One region of the Streptomyces sp. NBC_01314 genome, then DNA from elsewhere that is predicted to be linked to it. Evidence: riboswitches for the same ligand, from Rfam matches in the RefSeq annotation. Region 1 holds a riboswitch; each other region holds the start of a gene.
The links. A riboswitch is a leader RNA that binds a small molecule or an ion and turns the genes downstream of it on or off. The one in region 1 is predicted to bind cyclic di-AMP.

Region 1 (4,206 bases):
GGGCGTCGTGGGGCGGTCGGGATGCCGGACGTCGTCCGGTTCGCGTCGAACCGATGGGGCGCCGCATCCGTATTCTCTGATCATGGCCGCACCCACCGCATATTCACTCATCGCCACTGACCTGGACGGAACGCTCCTGCGCAGTGACGACACGCTCTCCGACCGGTCCCTCGCCGCGCTGGCGCGGGCCACGAGGGCCGGTGCTCAGCACCTCGTGGTGACGGGACGGCCGGCACCGAGAGTGCGACCACTGCTGGAGGACCTCGGCAGCAGGGGGCTCGCGGTGTGCGGACAGGGCGCGCAGTTGTACGACACCGGCGCGGACCGGCTGCTCTGGTCCGTCACCCTGGACCGGGAACTCGCCGAGACCGCGCTCGGCAAGATCGAGGCGGAGGTCGGACAGGTGTACGCCGCCGTCGACCAGGACGGGGTCGACGGCCTCACCCTGATCGAGCCGGGCTACCTCATGCCGCACCCCACGCTGCCCGCCGTACGGGTGCCGCGCCGGGACGACCTGTGGTGCGAGCCGATCAGCAAGGTGCTGCTGCGCCATCCCTATCTGTCCGACGACGAGTTGGCCTCGGCGGCGCGGATGGCGGTCGGGTCGCTGGCGACGGTCACCATGTCGGGTCCCGGCACCGTCGAACTCCAGCCATGCGGCATCACCAAGGCGACGGGCCTCGCCCTGGCCGCCGACCATCTCGGACTGACCCCGGACCGGACCATCGCCTTCGGTGACATGCCCAACGACATCCCGATGTTCGACTGGGCCGCGCACGGGGTCGCCATGGCCAACGCCCACCCCGAACTCAAGGCCGTCGCCGACGAGGTGACCCTCTCCAACGAGGACGACGGCATCGCGGTGGTGCTGGAGAGGCTCTTCCCGTGAAGGCTCTGCCGTGCACCGCCCTTCCGTGAACGGCTCTTCCCGCACATGCCTGTTCCCCTGGGCCCGCCGGCCCAGGGGAACAGAGTGAAGAAGGTGGAGCAGGTGGAGAAGGTGGAGCTGGAGGGCTTAGTACGCGCCGAAGACGTTGTCGATCGAGCCGTACCTCGCGGCGGCGTAGTTGCACGCCGCCGTGATGTTCGCGACCGGGTCGTAGGGGTCGTACACGGTGCCGGAGACGTGGTACGCGGCGAAGGTCGGGTCGATGACCTGGAGGAGGCCCTTCGACGGGATGCCCGCGGCGGCGTTGGAGTCCCAGTTGTTGATGGCCTGCGGGTTGCCCGACGACTCACGGATGATGTTGCGGTAGATCCCGTCGTACGTCCCGGGAATTCCCTTTTGCGCCATGATGTCCAGCGACTCGCGGATCCAGCCGTCGAGGTTGTTCGCGTACGTCTTGACCGACGCCTGTGTGGCCGTGGAGGCCGTCGACGCCTTCTGCGCCGTGGAGGGCTTCGTCGCGTTCAGCTTCAGCTTCAGGCCCGGCCGGATCAGTGCCGGGTTGTCGCCGATGGCCGCGCGGTTGTTCTTGTAGAGCCGCTGCCAGCCGCCCTTGGTGTGGTGCTTGCGCGAGATGGAGGAGAGCGTGTCACCGGAGGCCACGGTGTACGTCGTGGGCTTGGGCAGGGCCACGGCCGGCGCGGACTGTGGAACCGACTGTACGGAGGTGGCGGCCTGGGTCGGGGCGGCGGCGTTCGCGGTCGTGGCGGCCGTGAGCGGGAGGGCCAGTGCGGCCCCGCCCGTTCCGGCGGCGACGAGGCCGCGGGTCAGCGCGTTGCTTTTGGGGCGGCGGTGTTTGCCTCGTGCGAGCATGGCGGATTCCTCTCCGTCGCCTACGGGGTGAGCTGTCGGGTTCGGGCTGGAGATGCCCGGCCGTGCGTGTCGTCCCGGCGGTCGCTGTGCGTGCGGCGTCCGCCGGGCGTACTGCGCGTGGCTTTACCCCAAGCCGGTCCGAATGGGGAAAATCGGACCGACGGCTTACCTGGGTCCCCCGCTCCTGCCGTGCGTGGATGAGTGGTGATGGGTGGGGGGTCCGGGGCGGCGGCAGGATTCGGCGGTCCGTCCGGACGAGGTGTGAACGTATGCGAGAGCACACGAAGGGAACAAGTCCCGGTTTGGCGCTTTGATCCAGTTGACCTTGAGTTTGCCGCGTTTCGCCCTTGCTGTCGGGGTGCTGTTCATGGCTCAACTTGCCTACCGCAAAGGGAAAGTCGGCGGCATGGAGTGAGGGCGCCGCGCGGGATGCCCGTGACCCAACTCACGGGAGAAGTCGGGTGAAGTGTCGAGTAAGCGGCAAATAGGTCAACTCGGGCTGGAGTGAAGTGGTGCATATGGGTGGAAAGCGGTGGGCCTGCGAGCACGGATTCGCCCGGCCGGGCAGCACGTGGGCGTCTCCGGGGGAGCGGCGGGTACCCGGGGCGGGTCGTCGAGGCCGGGGCGGCACGCGCGTCGGTGAATATCGGCGCGGACCAGTTGATCAAGAATATGGGGAGTGCGGTCCATACCACCCGGGGCGAAGCCGTGGGCGCTCGTGGTGATCGAAAGGTGACCGGATACGCTGACTCGGGTGATGACAGCGACAGATCGACAGACTTTGTCATCGACTGTGAGAGCGACCTAGACCGACCGTGTGACCGTCATCAGACGTCAGCAGACAGGAGAACCCTCGTGACCGTCGTCGAGCCGTTTGGGCTGAGCGCGCGGGACCAGGCTCTCGAAGCCGATGTCCAGGCCGGAATGGCGGCCGTCGAGGAGGGTCTGCTGGAGGCGACCAAGAGCGGGGTCCCGTTCATCCAGGAGGCCGCCCAGCACCTGCTGCGCGCGGGCGGCAAGCGATTCCGGCCGCTGCTGGTGATGCTCGCGGCGCAGTTCGGCGACCCGTACGCGCCGGGTGTCGTGCCCTCGGCGGTGGTGGTCGAGCTGACGCATCTCGCCACGCTGTACCACGACGACGTGATGGACGAGGCCGAGGTGCGCCGGGGCGTGCCGAGCGCCAACGCCCGCTGGGACAACTCCCTGGCCGTGCTGACCGGTGACTTCCTCTTCGCCCGCGCCTCGCACGTCCTCGCCGACCTCGGTCCCGACGCCGTCCGCATCCAGGCCGAGGCCTTCGAGCGGCTGGTCACCGGGCAGATCCTGGAGACCGCCGGGCCGCGCGACGGACGCGACCCGATCGACCACTACCTCGACGTGCTGGGCGGCAAGACCGGGTCGCTGGTCGCGGTCGCCGGGCGGCTCGGCGCGCTGATGGCGGGCGCCGACGAGACCGTGGTCGACGTGCTGACCCAGTACGGGGAGCGGCTCGGTGTCGCCTTCCAGCTCGCGGACGACGTCCTCGACATCGCCTCCGACACGCACGAGTCCGGCAAGACGCCCGGCACGGATCTCCGTGAGGGTGTGCCGACCATGCCGGTGCTGCGGCTGCGTGAGCGCGCGGGGCGGCTGGGGCTGCCGGACGACATCGCCCTGTGCGAACTGCTCGACTCCGACCTCACCGACGACGCCCGCCACGCCGAGGCGCTGGCCCGGCTGCGCGTCCACCCCGCCCTTGAGCAGGCCCGCCGTGACACGGTCCGCTACGCGGAGGAGGCGCGGGCCGTCCTGGCACCGCTCCCGGAGTGCGACGCGAAGGCGGCACTGGTGGAGCTGTGCGACGCGGTGGTGCACCGCGCCGGTTAGCCACCGCCGGCCCCGGACTGCCACCCCCGGCCCCGGACTGCCCACGTCCCGTACGAGGCGGACCACGTCCCGTACGGGATGACGAGGCCGGACCACACCCATCCACCGCTAGCGCGTGCGTTCGACCGGCGGCGCCATCCCTGACGACCCCTACGGGGTGCGGGGATGCGCCGCCTCGCCATGTCATCCCGTGCGGGTCGCCATGTCATCCCGTAGCAGTACACGGAGTTGAGTCCCGAGTCTGACGATTCCCGTCCGCCGATTTGGTCAGATGGGTATCACCACTCCTCACCGATTCGGGTGAGAATGGCGGCTCCGAGTAGACGCCGCCGCCGACGACGGAGGTAAGGCACACATGGCACCGTACGAAACCGACGACAGCACCCGGTCCGGCGACGCCGCCGCGCTCGCGGCCGAGGCCGAGGAGATGCGCTCGGCACGGCGACGCAAGGCCGCGCGGTACGTCGTCCCGGTCACCGTGCTGGGCGTGGCCGCCGCGACCATCGGGCTCGTCCCGGCCTTCGCCGGCTCCGGCGACCCCGATCTGCCGAAGATCAGCGCGCAGGAACTCATCGAGAAGA
Region 2 (4,206 bases), 2.1 Mb from region 1:
CGGTGGGACATCATGCACTTGAAGCCGTTGCGCTGGGCCATCTCGACGGCGTCCAGGGTCTCGGTCAGCGAGCCGATCTGGTTGACCTTGACGAGCAGGGCGTTGGCGGAGCCCTCCTCGATGCCGCGGGCGAGACGCTCCGGGTTGGTGACGAACAGGTCGTCGCCGACGATCTGGACCTTGTCGCCCAGCTTCTCGGTGATGGCGTTCCAGCCGGCCCAGTCGTCCTCGTACAGCGGGTCCTCGATGGAGACGAGCGGGTACGCCTCGACGAGCTCGGCGTAGTACTCGGTCATGTCGGCGGCGGAGCGCTCCTTGCCCTCGAAGGTGTAGACGCCGTCCTTGTAGAACTCGGAGGCGGCGACGTCCAGCGCGAGGGCGATCTGCTCGCCGGGGGTGTAACCGGCCTCCTTGATGGCCTCGAGGATGAGGTCGAGGGCGGCGCGGTTGGACTCCAGGTTCGGGGCGAAGCCGCCCTCGTCGCCGAGACCGGTGGACAGGCCCTTGGTCTTCAGCACCTTCTTGAGGGTGTGGTAGACCTCGGCGCCCCAGCGCAGGGCCTCGGAGAAGGACTCCGCGCCGATGGGGGCGATCATGAACTCCTGGATGTCCACGTTGGAGTCGGCGTGCGAGCCGCCGTTCAGGATGTTCATCATCGGAACGGGCAGCAGGTGCGCGTTCGGGCCGCCCAGGTAGCGGAAGAGCGGCAGGTCGCTGGCCTCGGAGGCGGCGTGCGCGACGGCGAGGGAGACGCCGAGGATGGCGTTGGCGCCGAGGGAGGCCTTGTTGTCGGTGGCGTCCAGGTCGAACATCGCCTGGTCGATCAGGCGCTGCTCGGTGGCGTCGTAGCCGACGAGCTCCGGGCCGATCTGCTCGATCACGGCGAGGACGGCCTTCTCGACGCCCTTGCCGAGGTAGCGGTTGGGGTCGCCGTCACGGAGCTCGATGGCTTCGAAGGCACCCGTGGATGCGCCGGACGGAACGGCGGCACGACCCGTGCTGCCGTCGTCGAGGCCGACCTCGACCTCGACGGTGGGGTTGCCTCGCGAGTCGAGGATTTCCCGGGCTACGACGACGTCGATGGACGGCACGAGCATCTCCTTCATGGGATGTGACGCTGGTTGCGCGGGGCCGCTGGGGCCCTGCGACTAGAGCCTAACCGCCCCCGGGCCGTCGGCAGCCGACCGACCGTCCCGTGGACAGACAGACGGTACCCATTGTTCCAGCTCGGAACAAAGGGGGGTGGGCGAGAAAGTGAACAGAAGGAGGGAGCCGCGCGGGAAAACGCGCGAAAAAAGCCCCGCCTCGGTGCGTACGGGGGAATGCGCACCGGGGCGGGGGACCCGTGGGGACGGGGGGACGGCCCTCACGAGGTCTTCACTATGGAGGACACGGATGTGAGTGGGCTGTGGTTCAGCCGGGGAGCGGCCTTGTTTCCTCGGCCCGGCTGAACCCGCCCCGCCTGCCCGGCTGTGGGGGCGGCCGTGGGGATGGCAGGCGTCTGGCGGCCGTCGCGATCGCCGCGGGTCAGCTCAGGTGGAGCTGCTGACCGGGGTAGATGACGTCGGCGTCGTCGATGATGTCCTTGTTCAGCTCGAAGAGCTTCTCCCAGCCACCCTTGACGTTCTTCTCCGCGGCGATGCCGCTGAGGGTGTCGCCGCTGACGACCTTGTACTCGCCGTCACCCTTCTTGACCTTCTTGCCGGTCGGGGTCTTGACGGTGGCGCGCTCGGAGGAGCGGGAGGAGCGGGTGTCCTCGGTGCTCTTCTTGGTGCTCTCCTGCGTGCTCTCCTGCGTGCTCTCCTGCGAGGAGGAGCCGGAGTTCGAGTTGCCGCTGGAGGCGGCGGCGCCGTCGTAGGAGGCGCCGGACAGGCCGGTGCCGCAGACCGGCCAGGCACCCTTGCCCTGGCCCGCGAGGACCTTCTCGGCGATCGCGATCTGCTGGGCCTTGCTCGCCTGGTTGGCGGTGGAGGCGTACTGCGTACCGCCGTAGGCGGCCCAGGTGGAGGCCGAGAACTGCAGACCGCCGTAGTAGCCGTTGCCGGTGTTGATGGACCAGTTGCCGCCGGACTCGCACTGGGCGACGGCGTCCCACTCGGAGGCGGTGGCGGCGGAGGCGGTGCCGGCGACCATCAGCGGGGCGGCGATGGCGGCGGCGCCGGTGACACCGGCGACGGCGATGGCGCGAGCAGCCTTGGACGGGCGACGGTGCTTGCCCTTGCTGGAAAACAGCATGGAGTGATCCCCTCACCGACGCCTACGAGGTGAGCTGTCGGGTTCGGGCCGGTTGAGTTGCCCGGCCGCGCACGCTCGCCTTTCGGCTCACGTCGCGCGGCTTCACCCCAAGCCGGTTCCGGACGTACGACCCCGAAGGGCCGCAACCGCCGGACCCGGCACTTACCTTGGGTCCCCCGCTCCTGCCTACGGCGCTTGACGCGTCGACTGTTCCTCGCGGTCGCTGGCAGGATTCGGCGTGCCGACCGCAAAGGCCCGCTGTGGCGAGCGGTCACGACCGTAAACAGGTGATTGCCCGAATTTCAAAGACGATCAGGGGGTCTGTGATTCATCTCCCACATAGATCAAAACGGGCATTCAGGTACGAACCATGACCCGAACTGTCGCTACTTTTCGCCCGTTTCGGCACCGACTTCGAGGGTCTGACCGGGAAGGATAAGGTCCGGGTCAGTTCCGACCGTGCCCTCGTTCTCGGCGTACAGCTCCCGCCACCCGCCGCCCAGGTCGAGCGAGTTCACGATGCCCGTCAGACTGTCGCCCACACGGACCGTGTACGCGCCGTCCACGACCTCGCGCGCCGCGTCGCCGCCACGGGAGGCGTGACGGCCGGGGGGCACGGAGTCGATGCCTGAGCCATCGCCCGCGCCCGTGTCGGCCTCGACATCCGAGTCGACGTTCTCGTCGGCACTGGCGCCGCGGTGACGGCCGGTGCCGCTGTCGCTGTCATCGGCAGCCGAAGGGCTGTCCTTCTGGCTGGAATTGTCCTGGTTTCCGCTGCCGGAGTCTGCGGCGTCGCCCTCGTCGGCGCCGTCCTTCGCCTTGAGGGAATCTTCGAAGACATCCTCGGACGCGTCCGTGGATTCAGCCGATTCGGGCGATTCGGGCGATTCGACGGAGTCGTCCGTGCCGGTCGATCCGGTCGATCCGGTGGAATCCGACGACTTGGCCGAGTCGGTCGAGTCGGATGAATCCGGTGAACCAGATGAATCGGAAGAACCGGAGGAGCTGTCGGAGTTCGACGAGTCGTCCGCGAGGCCCGTGTCAACGTCGGCGGAACCGGAGTCGCCGCCGAGGTTGTGGAGCAGTCCGCAGGTGGCCCAGACACCGACGCCCTGGTCGGCGAGAACCTTCTCGGCGACCGCTATCTGCTGCGAACGGCTGGCCAGGTCGGCGGCCGTCGCGTAGTCGAGGCCTCCGTACTTCTCCCAGTTCGCCTGGGTCAGCTGGAGGCCGCCGTAGCGTCCGTTCCCGGTGTCCGCGCTCCAGGAGCTGCCACTCTCGCACTCCGCCACCTGGTCCCAGGTGGTTCCACTGGCCGCGCTCGCGCCGGTGGCGCCGAGGAGTGGGATCGCGATGGCCGAGCCGGTCACTCCGGCTGCGACGAGGAGGGCGGGAGCCTGACGGGGGCGACGGTGACGACCGTTCCCGGAGAGCATGCGGTTGCCTTTCACACGACAGCGGTGGCCTGTGCGACGAGCGCACTACGCCCTTCGCACTGACGTGTGAACGTATCGGCAGTCGATCAGTTGTCACAAGTTAATGCAGCACAGATCACGTGAAGATCACAGAGTTGAGGGAGCGTCATCTTCTGATGCGGAATGGGGTATTGCTACGGGCCGCCCGGTTACCGCTACGGACCGCTTACGGGCCGCTCCCGCGGGGTGAATTCCACCGGAAGCGTGCGCAACCCGCGCATGATGAGACCCCCTCGCCACCTCAAATCGGCTGAATCCACTGCGAGTCGCAGATCGGGGAGGCGGGTGAGGAGCGTCGCCAGCGCGGTCTGGCCTTCGAGGCGGGCGAGGGGGGCGCCGAGGCAGTAGTGGATTCCGTGGCCGTACCCGAGGTGCTGGTTGTCACGGCGGGAGAGGTCGAGGGTGTCGGGGTCGTCGAAGCGGGCCGGGTCGCGGTCGGCCGCCGCGAGCACGACGAGGACGGGATCGCCGGGGGCGATGTCCTGGCCGCCGATGG
Region 3 (4,206 bases), 1.4 Mb from region 1:
GCCTCTACAACCGGCTCGTACGGCGTGACCGTACGGCCGTGACGGCCGGGTTCGGCCTGCTGCGGCTGGCCGGCGCGCCCTCCGTGGCGTGGATGGACGTGAAGACCTCCGGTGACGTCGAGGTGCCCGTCATCGAGGCCGCCGTCGACGAGGAACTCGCCCGGTTCGCCGCGGAGGGCCCCACGGCGGAGGAGATGGAGCGCGCCCAGGCCCAGCTGGAGCGCGAGTGGCTGGACCGGCTCGGCACGGTCTCGGGCCGCGCCGACGAACTGTGCCGGTACGCGGTCCTGTTCGGCGACCCGAAGCTCGCCCTCACCGCCGTCGACCGTGTCCTCGAAGTGACGGCCGACGAGGTCCAGGAGATCGCCAAGGCGCGCCTCAGGCCCGACAACCGCGCAGTGCTCGTGTACGAGCCCGTCGCCGGCGAAGAGGGCGCCGAAGAGGAAGCCGCCGAGGCGGACGCCGTCGAAACCACCGACGAGAACGAGGAGTCGGCGAAGTGACCGAGCTCGCGACCATGGACTTCCACCCGCAGCCCCAGGCCGGCGACGCCAGGCCCTGGGCGTTCCCGGCACCCGAGCGCGGCACCCTGGACAACGGCCTGACCGTGCTCCACTGTCACCGCCCCGGCCAGCAGGTCGTCGCCGTCGAGGTCATCCTCGACGCGCCCCTGGACGCCGAGCCGACCGGCCTCGACGGCGTCGCCACCATCATGACCAGGGCGTTCTCCGAGGGCACCGACAAGCACACGGCCGAGGAGTTCGCCGCCGAGCTGGAGCGCTGCGGCGCCACCCTGGACTCGCACGCCGACCACCCCTGCGTACGCCTGTCCCTCGAAGTGCCCGTGTCACGGCTGGAGAAAGCCCTCGGGCTGCTCGCCGACGCGCTGCGGGCACCCGCGTTCGAGGACAGCGAGATCGAGCGGCTGGTGGCCAACCGGCTCGACGAGATCCCGCACGAGACCGCCAACCCGGGCCGCCGGGCCGCCAAGGAGCTCTACAGGCAGCTGTTCCCGGCCACGTCCCGCATGTCGCGGCCCCGCCAGGGCACCGAGGAGACCGTGGAGGGCATCGACTCCGCGGCCGTACGCGCCTTCTACGAGCGGCACGTACGCCCCGCGACAGCCACCGCCGTGGTGGTCGGCGACCTCACCGGGGTCGACCTCGACACGCTGCTCGGCGAGACCCTGGGCGCCTGGACCGGCTCCGCGGCCAAGCCGAGCACCGTGCCGTCGGTGAGCGCCGACGACACCGGGCGGGTGATCATCGTGGACCGCCCCGGCTCCGTACAGACCCAGTTGCTCATCGGCCGGGTGGGCGCCGACCGGCACGACCGTGTGTGGCCCGCCCAGGTGCTCGGCACCTACTGCCTCGGTGGCACCCTCACCTCCCGTCTGGACCGGGTCCTGCGCGAGGAGAAGGGCTACACCTACGGGGTGCGCGCGTTCGGCCAGGTGCTGCGTTCCGCGCCCGACGGCTCGGGCACGGCGATGCTCGCCATCAGCGGCTCCGTCGACACACCCAACACCGGTCCGGCGCTCGACGACCTGTGGACCGTGCTGCGCACGCTGGCCGCCGAGGGGTTGACCGACACCGAGCGTGACGTCGCCGTGCAGAACCTCGTCGGGGTCGCCCCCCTCAAGTTCGAGACCGCCGCGGCCGTGGCGAACACGCTGGCCGACCAGGTCGAGCAGCACCTGCCGGACGACTACCAGTCGACGCTTTACCGCCAACTCGCCGCCACCGGCACGGTGGAGGCCACCGCGGCCGTCGTGAGCGCCTTCCCGGTGGACCGTCTGGTGACCGTGCTCGTCGGGGACGCCGCGCAGATCGAGGAGCCGGTCAGGGCCCTCGGAATCGGTGAAGTCACCGTCGTACCGGCCGAGTAGGAACCGGACGAAAAGACGCGCGCCTGTGGGGCCCTGGTGACTGAAGAGTCACCAGGGCCCACGTTTGTCCGTATTGATGGCGGAGGTTGCGTGTCTGACCTGTGGCGTACTTAACAAATCCTGTGATCCGTTTGTTATTTCGAAGGCGGCCCACTTAGCGTCGGTCCGGCTGTTCGTCAGAAGTTCGCCGCAGCCGCGGCACCGGACAGTCATCGCCGAGTCCCCGCATGGCGCGAGCCAGGGGAGCCGGGGACCCACCGAAGTCCCTGGGGTGAATCGGGTGCCCTTCGCGAGCCACGCGAAACGAGGGGTGGCCGTAGGAGACCTTCCTGCTCCGAACCCGTCAGCTAACCCGGTAGGCGAGAGGGAAGGAAAGGACCACCCACTTCATGGCGTTCACCCGCGCCCCCGGGAAGCACCGCCGCCCCGGCCGTGTACAGCGCACGACCACGAGGAACGTGGGCGTCGCCGCTCTCACCACCACCGGTGTCATCGGCACCCTGGCCGCCCCCGCGCTCGCCGCGGAGGAGCCCGCAGTCGAGCAGACCGGCCTGAACCAGATCATCGTGCTCGGCGACACGGTCGCCGACCAGGTGGACGCCCAGGCCGCCGCCCAGCAGCAGGCCGCCGAGGTGGCCGCGGTCAAGAAGAAGGCACAGGAGGAGGCCAGGAAGGCCGCCGCCGAGAAGGCCGAGCAGGAACGTGCCGTCGCCAAGGAGCGCGAGGAGATCAAGGCCCGTGCCGCCCGTGCGGCCGAGCGCGAGCGCCTCAACACCTATGTCTCCCCCATCAGCGGCTCGTACATCTCCACCGGCTACAAGGCCGGCGGCGCCGTCTGGTCCTCCGGCAGCCACACCGGCGTCGACTTCCACGCCGCCACCGGCACGTCCGTCCTGGCGGTCGGCTCCGGCACCGTCGTGGAGGCGGGCTGGGGCGGCGCGTACGGCAACAACATCGTCATCAAGATGACCGACGGCACGTACACCCAGTACGGCCACCTGTCGTCCATCGGCGTCTCCGTCGGCCAGACGGTCACCCCCGGCCAGCAGATCGGCCTCTCCGGGGCGACCGGCAACGTCACCGGCCCGCATCTGCACTTCGAGGCCCGGACGACGGCCGAGTACGGCTCGGACATCGACCCTGTCGCCTACCTGCGCTCGCACGGCGTGAACGTCTGACGCAACTCGCGCGGCGCACTCCGGCGCGACGCTCCACGCTTCCCCGAAGGCCCCGGCTCACCGAGCCGGGGCTTTTCGCGTTGTGACGTACCTCCTGTCCAAAAAATATCCCTGGATTCCGGCCTGCCATCGGAAATTCCGGCCCGCTGCAATAGAGTCGCTGGAACACACGTCAACTATCGACGTTTCACGGGGATTAAGGCGGAGGTCGGTATGCGTATTCCGGCGCACTCGGTATGCACGGCGATCCGTGATGACATCGTCGCGGGTGTCTACGAGCGCGGCAGCCGTCTCACCGAGGAACTGCTCGCCCGCCGGTACGGCGTCAGCCGGGTCCCCGTGCGCGAGGCGCTGCGCACGCTGGAGGCCGAGGGCTTCGTGGTGACCCGCCGGCACGCGGGCGCGTGCGTCGCCGAGCCGACCGAACTGGAGGCCGCCGACCTGCTGGAGATGCGCATGCTGCTGGAGCCGCTGGGCGCCGCCCGCGCCGCCCAGCGCCGCACGGAGGCGCACCTCAAAGTGTTGCGCGGCCTGGTCAGGCTGGGCCAGGAGCGGGCCAGGAGGGGCACCAGCGAGGATCTGCGCTCCCTGGGCGGCTGGTTCCACGAGACGCTCGCACAGGCGTCCGGCAGCCCCGCCCTGACCTCGACGCTCGCCCAGCTGCGGCACAAGATCGCCTGGATGTACGCGGTCGAGGCACCCGCCAACCCCGTGGAGTCCTGGGCGGAGCACGGCGGCATCGTGGACGCCGTCGCGCGCGGCGACAGCGACCGGGCCCGGACGATCACGTCCCTGCACACCGAGCGCGCCACCGCCGTGCACCGGCTCCGATTTCCGGGCGGGGCCGGCGGGACGGAACGCCCGGAGCGTGTGAGGACTTCGCAACATTCCGTAAACACGCCGAGCCTGCGGCATTAACACGGGAGCCGTATACAAAGAAGGAAGAATTCCGCGGGGCATTTTTTCCGCTGCCCGCGGAACGAAAACGGGACGAAAAAGCGAAGGGCCCGCCCGATAAATCGGACGAGCCCTTCGGTGTGTGTGCGGGTGGCCTTTCAGGCCTTTTCCGTTTCGGCTACCCCACCTACCCGGTTACCCGGCTACCCGTCTGTTCAGACCGTCTCGGGGAGTTCTTCGAGC
Region 4 (4,206 bases), 210 kb from region 1:
CCGGCCCCGAGGACACCGGTGCGGAGGCGCCCGTGCGCTTCCACTCCAGGTGCGTGGCCGGGATCTCCTCCAGGAAGCGGGACGGCGGGTTGTACGAGGGCTGGCCCCAGGCGCTGCGGAGCGAGGACCGGGTGAGGTACAGCCGTTCACGCGCGCGGGTGATGCCGACGTACGCGAGGCGACGCTCCTCCTCCAGTTCCTTGGCCTGGCCGAGGGCGCGCATGTGCGGGAAGACGCCGTCCTCCATGCCGGTCAGGAAGACGACCGGGAACTCCAGGCCCTTGGCGGTGTGGAGGGTCATGAGCGTGATGACGCCCGAGCCGTCCTCCTCGTCGTCCGGGATCTGGTCGGAGTCGGCGACCAGCGCCACCCGCTCCAGGAAGGCGGGGAGCCCGACGGGAGTCGCGGCCGCCGCCTCGCCCTCACCTTCCGCGGCCCCGGACTCCTGCTCGAACTCCAGTGCCACGGCGGCGAGTTCCTGGAGGTTCTCGATGCGGGTCTCGTCCTGCGGGTCGGTCGACGCCTGCAACTCGGCCAGGTAGCCGGTGCGTTCGAGGACCGCCTCCAGGATGGTGGCCGGTCCGGCGCCGGACTCGACGACGGTCCGCAGGTCCTCCATCAGCGTGTTGAACCGCTTGACGGCGTTCGTCGACCGGGCCGCCATGCCGTACGCCTCGTCGACGCGCTTCAAGGCCTGCGGGAAGCTGATCTTCTCGCGCTGCGAGAGAGCGTCGATCATGGCCTCGGCGCGGTCGCCGATGCCGCGCTTGGGCACGTTGAGGATGCGGCGCAGCGGGACAGAGTCCTCCGGGTTGGCGAGAACGCGCAGGTACGCGAGGACGTCCCGGACCTCCTTGCGCTCGTAGAAGCGGACACCGCCGACGACCTTGTAGGGCAGGCCGACGCGGATGAAGATCTCTTCGAAGACTCGGGACTGGGCGTTCGTCCGGTAGAAGACGGCGACGTCGCCGGCCTTCGCGTCGCCCGCGTCCGTCAGTCGGTCTATCTCGTCGGCGACGAACTGGGCCTCGTCGTGCTCGGTGTCGGCGACATAGCCGGTGATCTGCGCACCCGCGCCCGCGTTCGTCCACAGGTTCTTGGGGCGGCGGGACTCGTTGCGCTCGATGACGGCGTTGGCCGCGCTCAGGATGGTCTGGGTGGAGCGGTAGTTCTGCTCCAGCAGGATCGTCGTCGCGTCCGGGTAGTCCTCCTCGAACTGGAGGATGTTCCGGATGGTCGCGCCGCGGAACGCGTAGATCGACTGGTCCGCGTCACCCACGACGCAGAGCTCGGCGGGGGGTACGTCCCACTCGGCGGGCGGTACGCCAACGGGGTGCTCGGAGGTACCGACCAGCTCTCTGACCAGGGCGTACTGGGCGTGGTTGGTGTCCTGGTACTCGTCGACGAGCACATGCCGGAAGCGGCGGTGGTAGTGCTCGGCGACGTCCGGGAAGGCACGCAGCAGATTGACCGTCGTCATGATCAGGTCGTCGAAGTCGAGCGCGTTCGCCTCGCGGAGGCGGGACTGGTAGAGCGCGTAGGCCTGCGCGAGGGTCTTCTCGAAACCGTCGGAGGCCTGGGCGGCGAAGTCCTCCTCGTCGATCAGCTCGTTCTTCAGGTTCGAGATCTTGGCGCTGAAGGACTTGGGCGGGAAGCGCTTGGGATCGAGGTCCAGGTCACGGCAGACGAGCGCCATCAGCCGCTTGCTGTCGGCCGCGTCGTAGATCGAGAAGGAGGACGTGAAGCCGAGTCTCTTCGACTCGCGCCTCAGGATCCGTACGCACGCGCTGTGGAAGGTCATGACCCACATCGCGTTGGCGCGCGGTCCGACGAGGTGCTCGACGCGCTCCTTCATCTCGCCCGCGGCCTTGTTGGTGAAGGTGATCGCGAGGATCTGGCCCGGGTGGACCTGCCGCTCGCCGAGCAGATGCGCGATGCGGTGGGTGAGCACCCGGGTCTTGCCGGAGCCGGCACCGGCCACGATGAGCAGGGGCGAGCCCGCGTGGACCACGGCCGCGCGCTGGTTCTCGTTCAGCCCGTCCAGGAGCGCCGCCGCGTCGATCGCCGGGCGGGGGGCGCCGTCGCGGTAGTAGGCGTCCCGGTCCGGAGGCGCGTCGAACTTCCCACCGAACAGATCGTCCGGAAGCGGCTCCGGTACGTGATCGTCCTCGGGCGGCGGCGGGGGTTCCTCCGCGTGGCCGCGAGGGGCCTGGAGGTCCGCCAGGAAGCTGTCGTCAAAGAGGCTGCTCATCGCTCTCCGAGTCTAGGCGCCCCCACTGACAGCGAGAGGCCGCCCCGGGAAGTCCGCACCCGACACTCACCGCGACCGCCGTGCGACGGTGAGCCATCGAGCGTACCGCTTGTCGCGCCGAAGAGGCTAAGGTCACGAAAACGTATCGGGCATATCGCACATCAACCTTCACACGGGCCACACGAGTTGGCTAGCTTTTTCCTTAGGGCCGTACGACCCAACCGGCGAACGTCGCCGGGCCGCACAGCCTCCGCCGAGTCCGGTATGCCTCCCGAGGCCGCCGGAGCCGGGGACCCACCGATCTCTGGGGTGAATCGACCCGACCGCCGCACGCGGCAAGGGTCGTAGGGCAAACCTTCCGAAGCTTGCGCCCGAACCCGACAGCTAACCCGGTAGGCGGACAACGGAAGGAGACGCCGAACCATGGCGCCGCACCGCAAGCCGCGTCCGGCCGGAACGCGCGCGGGCATACGCACCCCCGCTCTCGCCACGGCCGCCCTCACCTCCGTGGCCCTGCTCTCCCAGACGGCCGCCGCCGCGCCCTCGACCGACGACAAGCCGAGCCTGGAGGAAGTCGAGAAGAAGGTCGACGACCTCTACCGCAAGGCCGGTTCGGCGACCGAGAACTACAGCGCGGCCAAGGAGAGGACGACCAGGCCGAAGAAACAGGTCGACACCCTCCCCGACGGGGTCGCCAAGCGCACGGGGAAACCCGACGGGGCGCCGGGGGAACTCGGTTCGTCCGCCGCGGCCCAGTACCTCGCGGGCGCCGCCGCCCCCGACCAGGCCTCGCCGCTCCTGGCGGACGACCCGCAGGGCTACCTCGACCAGAACCAGCTGACGGACCGGTTGACCGATCGCCGGCAGGACGCCGTCGACAACACGTACGTCACCCAGCAGGCCGAGTCGACGGAGCAGCGTCAGGGGGCGAGCGACAGCCTCGAACAGCTCACCGAGTCACAGAACACCCTCAAGAGCAGCAAGGCCAAGGTCCAGGCGAAGCTCGCCGTGGCCCGCACCCTGCTCTCCACCCTCACCACCGAGGAGAAGGCCCGGCTCGCCGCGATCGAACAGCGCGAGCAGGAGGAGGCCGACCGCGAGGCCGCCGAGGAACTCGCGCGGCAGCAGGCGGCACAGACGGCGCCCCAGGCAGCCCAGGAGACTCAGGAGACCCAGGAAGCTCAGGGCACCCAGGGAGGCCAGGGAACCCGGGAGGAGGCCTCCTCCGGCACCGAGACGTCCACCGGCACCGCCGTCAGGACGACCGCCCCGGCCGAGGACTCCACCTACGCCTCGAAGGCCGCCAAGGCCCTCGCCTTCGCCCGCGCGCAGATCGGCAAGCCGTACGTCTGGGGCGCCACCGGCCCCGGCTCCTACGACGGCTCCGGCCTCACCCAGGCCGCCTGGAAGGCCGCCGGCGTCGACCTCCCCCGTGCCACCTACGAGCAGGCCACCGCGGGCGCGACCGTCTCCCTCGCCAACGCCAGACCGGGCGACCTCGTCTTCTTCTACGACAACATCGGCCACGTCGGCCTCTACATCGGCAACGGCATGATGATCCATTCCCCGAAGCCGGGAGCGTACGTCCGCGAGGAGTCGGTCTTCTCCGACGGGGAGTCGTCGATCCACAGCGTGGTGCGGCCGGCGTAGACCCTCACAGCACCAGCGGCTCCAGCCCTCGTACCCCCTCACGGAACTGGTGCACCGCCGCCCACGCCACCTCGGGCTCGGTCGCCGGCTGCGCGCGGGCGGGTGCCGGCCGGTCCAGCCACTCGGGGGAGGTCTCCCACAGGTGGGTGAGGGCGGTGTCGGCGGCGGGTCCGGTGCAGGTGCGCAGCACAGTCGCGCCGAGGTACCGGTAGGCCCGGACCTGTTCCACGGCGCGCACCGTCCCGTACTCGGCCGTGGTCGACAGGTCGGGCGCCCGGCGGATCAACCGCTCCCAGTTGTCGGGG

Region 2: it holds a riboswitch for cyclic di-AMP, as region 1 does, so the genes downstream of both, OG622_RS29880 (transglycosylase family protein) here and OG622_RS20255 (transglycosylase SLT domain-containing protein) in region 1, are expected to answer to the same signal.
Region 3: it holds a riboswitch for cyclic di-AMP, as region 1 does, so the genes downstream of both, OG622_RS14250 (M23 family metallopeptidase) here and OG622_RS20255 (transglycosylase SLT domain-containing protein) in region 1, are expected to answer to the same signal.
Region 4: it holds a riboswitch for cyclic di-AMP, as region 1 does, so the genes downstream of both, OG622_RS19295 (C40 family peptidase) here and OG622_RS20255 (transglycosylase SLT domain-containing protein) in region 1, are expected to answer to the same signal.

What each region holds. Positions count from the first base shown of each region.
Region 1 is NZ_CP108394.1:4,619,073-4,623,278, reverse strand. It holds gene OG622_RS20260 (HAD family hydrolase) at 83-889, shown strand; gene OG622_RS20255 (transglycosylase SLT domain-containing protein) at 1,016-1,759, opposite strand; cyclic di-AMP (ydaO/yuaA leader) riboswitch at 1,764-1,969, opposite strand; gene OG622_RS20250 (polyprenyl synthetase family protein) at 2,615-3,625, shown strand; gene OG622_RS20245 (outer membrane lipoprotein carrier protein LolA) at 3,981-4,206, shown strand, end outside.
Region 2 is NZ_CP108394.1:6,730,562-6,734,767, reverse strand. It holds gene eno (phosphopyruvate hydratase) at 1-1,091, opposite strand, end outside; gene OG622_RS29880 (transglycosylase family protein) at 1,528-2,235, opposite strand; cyclic di-AMP (ydaO/yuaA leader) riboswitch at 2,240-2,439, opposite strand; gene OG622_RS29875 (transglycosylase family protein) at 2,622-3,671, opposite strand; gene OG622_RS29870 (cytochrome P450) at 3,866-4,206, opposite strand, start outside.
Region 3 is NZ_CP108394.1:3,219,057-3,223,262, reverse strand. It holds gene OG622_RS14260 (M16 family metallopeptidase) at 1-503, shown strand, start outside; gene OG622_RS14255 (M16 family metallopeptidase) at 500-1,888, shown strand; cyclic di-AMP (ydaO/yuaA leader) riboswitch at 2,092-2,265, shown strand; gene OG622_RS14250 (M23 family metallopeptidase) at 2,278-3,066, shown strand; gene OG622_RS14245 (GntR family transcriptional regulator) at 3,280-3,984, shown strand; gene OG622_RS14240 (HPr family phosphocarrier protein) at 4,179-4,206, opposite strand, start outside.
Region 4 is NZ_CP108394.1:4,409,721-4,413,926, forward strand. It holds gene pcrA (DNA helicase PcrA) at 1-2,251, opposite strand, end outside; cyclic di-AMP (ydaO/yuaA leader) riboswitch at 2,493-2,666, shown strand; gene OG622_RS19295 (C40 family peptidase) at 2,675-3,901, shown strand; gene OG622_RS19300 (hypothetical protein) at 3,906-4,206, opposite strand, start outside.